DNA from 3 places in the Pseudomonas sp. GYB4201 genome. Region 3 is predicted to be linked to each of the others. Evidence: predicted binding sites of a transcription regulator. Region 3 holds the regulator's gene; each other region holds the start of a gene.
The links. Region 3 encodes sigma-54, which starts transcription at its own class of promoters, with help from an activator protein. Its sites were predicted from a motif close to ANTGGCATNNANNTTGCTNT; they were not measured.
Positions count from the first base shown of each region.

Region 1 (2,255 bases), on a different contig from region 3:
TTCCGCCACCCTGTGACGAGTTGACCACCAGCGAGCCCTCGCGCAGCGCCACGCGGGTCAACCCGCCAGGCACCACGCGGGTTTCGCGGCCGGCCAGGACGAACGGGCGCAGGTCGATATGGCGCGGGGCAATGCCGTTCTCGACGAAGGTCGGGCAGGTCGACAACGACAGCGTCGGCTGCGCGATGTAGGCATGGGGCCGCGCCTTGAGGCGGGCACGGAAGTTCTCGATCTCGGCCGCACTGGCGGCAGGGCCCACCAGCATGCCGTAGCCGCCCGACCCCTGGGTCTCCTTGACCACCAGGTCGGGCAGGTTGGCCAGCACGTGGGACAGTTCCTTGGGGTTGCGGCACTGCCACGTCGGCACGTTCTTGAGGATCGGCTCCTCGTCCAGGTAGAAACGGATCATGTCGGTGACGTAGGGGTACACCGACTTGTCGTCTGCCACGCCGGTGCCGATGGCGTTGGCCAGCACCACGTTGCCCGAGCGGTACGCCGCCAGCAGGCCGGGCACGCCCAGCATCGATTCGGGGTTGAACGCCAGCGGGTCGAGGAAGGCATCGTCGAGGCGGCGGTAGATCACGTCCACGGCCTTGGGGCCGTCGGTGGTGCGCATGAACACGCGGTCGTCGCGCACGAACAGGTCGGCGCCCTCCACCAGTTCCACGCCCATCTCGCGGGCCAGGAACGCATGCTCGAAAAATGCACTGTTGAAGCGCCCGGGGGTCAGCACCACCACGCTGGGGTTGTCCAGGTGGCTGGAGCTTTTCAGGGTGTCGAGCAGCATGCTCGGGTAATGGTCGATGGGGGCGATGCGCTGGGCCGCGAACAGCTCGGGGAACAGGCGCATCATCATCTTGCGGTCTTCAAGCATGTAGCTCACGCCGCTGGGCGTGCGCAGGTTGTCTTCCAGCACGTAGTAGCTGCCATCGCCGTCGCGCACCAGGTCGACGCCGGAAATGTGCGAGTAGATGTCACGGTGCAGGTTCAGGCCCTGCATGGCCAGCTGGTACTGCTCGTTGGCCAGCACCTGTTCGGCGGGGATGATGCCGGCCTTGATGATGCGCTGGTCGTGGTACAGGTCGGCCAGGAACATGTTCAGTGCCTTGACCCGCTGGATACAGCCGCGCTCCACCACCCGCCACTCGCTGGCCGGGATACTGCGCGGAATGGTATCGAACGGAATCAGCCGCTCGGTGCCCTGCTCGTCGCCATAGAGCGTGAAAGTGATGCCAGCCCGGTGGAACAGCAGATCGGCTTCCCGGCGCCGTTGGGCCAGGAGCTCTTCGGGGGTGTCGGCCAGCCAGCGCGCGAACTCCCGGTAATGCGGGCGGACCACGCCGCCGGCATCGTACATCTCATCATAAAAGGTGCGGATCATGCCGTACTCCTTGTCACCCGGACACCAAGCCCATCGCAAGGCTCGTGCCAGCGGCAGAAACGCTTAAATAACAACAGGTTGGATAACGCCCGATTCGCGCTCGCACCATTCCTGTGCGTCATTGACCCCAACCCGTCCCCGGACGCTTCATTGCGAAGCGGTAGTTCAAGGCTAATTGCTATGACCAGCATAGACAGAGATGATTTCGGCAACGCTGCGCCAGACAGTTTTTTTAATGAATATTCAACCCGCCGCCCATAGTTTTCGATCTTGAAGCTCTTGATCTTGATCTGGCTTTTGATCTGGCTTTTGATTTTGATCTTGGCCCCGTTAAGCGCCCGGGCCGACTGGAGGCGTTGATCGAGCGGGCCGAGGCGTAGCCGAGGGAGACGGAACCGGAGGCGCTTCTATTCCGGGCCGTCGTCCGCTTGAGCGACGCCGGAGGGAGGGGACCCGTAGCGCAGCGGAGGGCCCAAGCAGGGGCAAGCCCTTTTTGCTTACTTTTTGGGGCGACTGCCAAAAAGTGAGTCGCCGTAAGGGCGAAACGGTCGGTGGGCGCACCACGAAAATGGATATGTCCAAAACCATCAAAAGCAGGATCCAACTATCGTGACCACATCCATTATCACGGGTGATGCACAATCACCTTTCCGCCCTTACGGCGGGTCACTTTTTTTCAAACGCCAAAAAAAGTAACCAAAAAACGCTTGCCCCTGCTTGGGCCCTTCGCTGCGCTACGGGTCCCCTCCTTCCGGCGCCGCTCAACGGGCAGACGGCACCCGCTATAGAAGCCTGCGGGTTACCGTCTCTTCGGCCTACGGCCTCGGCCCTTCGGGCAGCCCGTTGATCGACGCCTCCAGTCGGCCCGGGCGCT
Region 1 covers NZ_JBWGIG010000011.1:102,188-104,442, forward strand. The annotation lists gene AC0Z2B_RS12940 (circularly permuted type 2 ATP-grasp protein) at 1-1,381, opposite strand, end outside.
Region 1: the regulator sigma-54 is predicted to act here: its motif matches at 1,414-1,433, upstream of AC0Z2B_RS12940 (circularly permuted type 2 ATP-grasp protein).

Region 2 (2,255 bases), on a different contig from region 3:
CTGGGGCATTATGCCCCGGGCGTTAGCCTGCTGCCTTGATCCGGTCAACCACGCGCTGGGCCAGGTCATCCGGCCGGAACTTGGCCAGGAAGTCGTCTGCCCCCACCTTCTTCACCATCGCCTGGTTGAACACCCCCGACAGGGAAGTATGCAGGGTGATGTGCAGGTTCTTCATGCGTGGGTCGCTGCGAATCTCCGCAGTCAAGGTATAGCCGTCCATCTCGGGCATTTCGATGTCGGAGATCATCATGAGGAATTCTTCCTCGGGATGCTTGCCTTCATCCACCAGCTTGCGCAGGTAATCCAGCGCCTGCCGCCCGTCGTTCAATGCCACCACTTCCACGCCCACGGTCTGCAGGCAACGGGTCACCTGCTTGCGCGCCACCGACGAGTCATCCACGGTCAACACCCGCAGCGACACCGCCTTGTGCTGGGTTTCCTCATCCACCACGCCGACGGAAATCGATTCGGAGGTGGGCGCCACTTCCGCGAGGATTTTCTCCACATCGATGATTTCGACGAGCTTGTTGTCCACCCGAGTCACGGCCGTGAGGTAATGATCACGACCCGTGCCCTTGGGTGGCGGATGAATCTCTTCCCAGTTCATGTTGACGATGCGCTCTACCGAGTGCACCAGGAAGCCCTGGATCTTGGTGTTGTACTCCGTGATGATCACGAAGGTGTTCTTGATGTCCTGCAGACCGGGCGCACCGGTTGCCATTGCCAGATCGAGGATCGGGATGGTCGCCCCACGAATATTCGCCACACCGCGCACTACCGGGCTGGACTTGGGCATCACGGTCAGGTTCGGGCATTGCAGCACCTCCCGCACCTTGAACACGTTGATGCCATACAGCTGCGAACCGTTGAGCCGGAACAACAACAGTTCCAGGCGGTTCTGCCCTACCAGTTGAGTGCGCTGGTTCACCGAATCCATTACACCAGCCATGCCCGTGACTCCTTAAACCTTCGCGTGGATCGTACCTGAACATTGAGTCGGCACGACCCTTGCTTTTTGTAATGTATGAACGCAAAAACGACATTTTCCCGACGCATGGCACAGAAACTACTCTGCGGATTCGCCGTGTTGTGCATTTTTGGATTCGGCGGTGCCTCCCAGGCCGAAGAGTTCACAACTCCTGAGCAGCTTATCGGTACCACCCAGGGTTTTCTTGAGTTCACCGTAGAAGATTATCTGGCAACCAGCCAGACCGAAGGTCGCTACGAGATACAGGTCAACCCGCTTGACCCGCGCCTGCGCATGGGGCTATGCGACAAGGAATTGACAGCGGCGCTGCAAAGCCCCGCCACGCCCATCGGCCGCGTGTCGGTGCGCGTGCGTTGTGACGGCAGCTCGCCCTGGACGGTGTTCGTGCCCGCCCAGGTGAAGCTGTTCCGCGACGTGGTGATCACCACCCGCCCACTCAAGCGCGACAGCGTCATCGAGGACGGCGACGTGGCCATGCGCGAACGCGACGTCGGGCTGCTGCCCCAGGGCTACCTGACGGCACTGGACCAGGCGGTGGGCCAGAAGCTTCTCCGACCAACGGTAAACGACCAGGTATTGAGCCCGGCCCACGTGGAAGCGCCCGACACCATCAAAAAAGGCGACAACGTGGTGATCACCGCCACCACCGGCACCCTGGCGGTGAAAATGCCCGGCGAGGCCCTGTCCAAAGGAGCCATGAGCGAGCAGATCCGGGTGCGCAACCTGAACTCCAACCGCGTGATCAAGGCCCGCGTCACCGGCCCAGGCCAGGTGGAAGTGGCTATGTAAACGCTGGCGGTTCGCGGCGTATTTTCCTAGACTGGGTGCATCGCAGCCCCCAGTTCTGGCGCATCGGCGCTTTGTATCAAAGTGCCTAAAGTTATTCGGGGTTTGGCCGAAAACAAGGCAAGCGTCCAAATACCCAGAGGTTTTTCATTATGGTTATCGACTTCAGTCGTTTGAACAGTTCCTCGCAGGTGTCGACCTCGACACGTACGAGCGGCACCAAGGACACCGCCACCGATACATCGGTGAGCACCGACACGTCCGCGGCCACCACTGCGTCCACTGGCAGCGCCAGCGGCGGGGAATCCGTACACCTGAGTTCCGAGGCTCAGCAGTTGCAGAAAGTCACTGACAAGCTGCGCGACCAGCCGACTGTCGACAGTGCCCGCGTGGCGCAGTTGAAAGCCGCTGTTGCCGATGGCAGCTATAAAGTGGATAGCAGCCGCGTAGCCAGCAAACTGCTAAATTTCGAAGCCCAGCG
Region 2 covers NZ_JBWGIG010000027.1:2,990-5,244, reverse strand. The annotation lists gene AC0Z2B_RS22525 (chemotaxis protein CheV) at 23-949, opposite strand; gene flgA (flagellar basal body P-ring formation chaperone FlgA) at 1,055-1,777, shown strand; gene flgM (flagellar biosynthesis anti-sigma factor FlgM) at 1,927-2,255, shown strand, end outside.
Region 2: the regulator sigma-54 is predicted to act here: its motif matches at 996-1,015, upstream of flgA (flagellar basal body P-ring formation chaperone FlgA).

Region 3 (2,255 bases):
TTTCAGCTTCTCGACCTCCATGATGACCTGCACGTTGGTGATCTTGTCGAAATGGCGCTCCAATCGGTCGAGTTTCTCACCGATGTAAGTGCGCATGGCGTCGGTCACAACCAGTTGATGTCCACTGATGTTGACTTGCATACCGCTTTCTCCTTATTGCCAGTGCATAAAGAGACAGGTTGGTTAACCTGCCACTGGAACGCTGTGGCACATCCGGCAAGCCCACTGGCAGCGCGTTGGCGCTGCCAGGATTCACATCAGCCGCTTGCGTTCGCTGGACGGCGCGATCCCTAGGGATTCACGGTACTTGGCGACAGTGCGGCGGGCTACCTGGATGCCTTGTGCCTCCAGTAAACCAGCGATCTTGCTGTCACTCAATGGCTTTTTCTGATTTTCCGCGGCAACCAGTTTCTTGATGATCGCGCGGATCGCCGTGGACGAGCATTCTCCGCCCTCGGAGGTGCTGACGTGGCTGGAGAAAAAGTATTTCAGTTCGTAGATGCCACGTGGGGTGTGCATGTATTTCTGCGTGGTCACCCGCGAAATGGTCGACTCGTGCATGCCCACCGCCTCGGCGATGTCGTGCAGCACCAGCGGCTTCATGGCCTCGTCGCCGTAGTCGAGGAAACCGCGCTGGTGTTCGACGATCTGGCTGGCGACCTTCATCAGGGTCTCGTTGCGGCTCTGCAGGCTCTTGATGAACCAGCGCGCCTCCTGCAACTGGTTGCGCATGAAGGTGTTGTCGGCGCTGGTGTCGGCGCGGCGCACGAAGCCGGCGTACTGCGGGTTGACGCGCAGGCGCGGCACGGCCTCCTGGTTCAACTCCACCAGCCAGCGCTCGTTGTCCTTGCGCACGATGACGTCGGGCACCACGTACTCGGCTTCGCTGGACTCGATCTGCGAGCCAGGGCGCGGGTTGAGGCTCTGCACCAGTTCGATGACCTGGCGCAGCTCGTCTTCCTTGAGCTTCATGCGGCGCATCAGCTGGCTGTAGTCGCGGCTGCCCAGCAGGTCGATGTAGTCGGCCACCAGGCGCTGGGCCTCGCTGAGCCACGGCGTGCGCGGGGGCATCTGGCGCAGTTGCAGCAGCAGGCATTCGCTGAGGTCGCGGGCGCCGATGCCGGCGGGCTCGAACTGCTGGATGCGGTGCAGCACGGCTTCCACTTCGTCCAGCTCGATGTCCAGTTCCGGGTCGAAGGAGTCGCAGATCTCCTGCAGCGTCTCGTCCAGGTAGCCCTGGTTGTTGATGCAGTCGATCAGGGTGACCGCGATCAGGCGATCGGTGTCGGACATGGGCGCCAGGTTGAGTTGCCACAGCAGATGGCTCTGCAGGCTTTCGCCGGCCGACGTGCGGGTAGTGAAGTCCCATTCGTCGTCATCGTTGCTGGGCAGGCTGCTGGCGCTGGTCTGGTAGATGTCTTCCCAGGCGGTGTCGACGGGAAGCTCGTTGGGAATGCGCTCGCTCCACTCGCCGTCTTCGAGGTTGTCGACGGTGGGGGCGGAGGTTTCCTGGTAGCTGGGCTCCTGGATTTCCGGCGTGACCTGTTGCTCGGCCTTGTCGGCCATGGGGTCGCTGTTGTCGAAGTCGTCGCCTTCTTCCTGGCGTTCGAGCATCGGATTGGATTCCAGGGCCTCCTGGATTTCCTGTTGGAGGTCCAGGGTGGAGAGCTGGAGGAGGCGGATGGCCTGTTGCAACTGCGGTGTCATCGTCAGTTGCTGGCCCATTCTTAGGACGAGCGATGGTTTCATGGCAGGGGCTTAACACCTTATTCGCCGGCGCAAAGCGCCATCCACTACGGGCGCCGAGGCTCTCGGCTTTTGTCGTAAGCAAATTATATGCCTGAAACCGAAGTGTTTGCCTAGAGCGACACCGCAATTAATTCGCGGCACGCCCCGGGCAACCAGCCAAACACCTCGCCGTTACAGGCGGAACTCGTGGCCGAGGTAAACCTCTTTCACCAGTTGGTTTGCCAGGATGGTCTCGGCATCGCCTTCGGCGATCAGCTGGCCATCGTTGACGATGTAAGCGGTTTCACAGATATCCAGGGTCTCGCGAACGTTGTGGTCGGTGATCAACACGCCGATACCCTTGTTCTTGAGGTGGTGGATGATCTGCTTGATGTCACCGACCGAGATCGGGTCGACACCGGCAAAGGGTTCGTCCAGCAGGATGAACTTGGGCGCGGTGGCCAGCGCGCGGGCGATTTCCACCCGGCGCCGCTCGCCGCCCGACAGGCTCATGCCCAGGTTGTCGC
Region 3 covers NZ_JBWGIG010000005.1:84,806-87,060, forward strand. The annotation lists gene hpf (ribosome hibernation-promoting factor, HPF/YfiA family) at 1-141, opposite strand, end outside; gene AC0Z2B_RS06380 (RNA polymerase factor sigma-54) at 253-1,749, opposite strand; gene lptB (LPS export ABC transporter ATP-binding protein) at 1,921-2,255, opposite strand, start outside.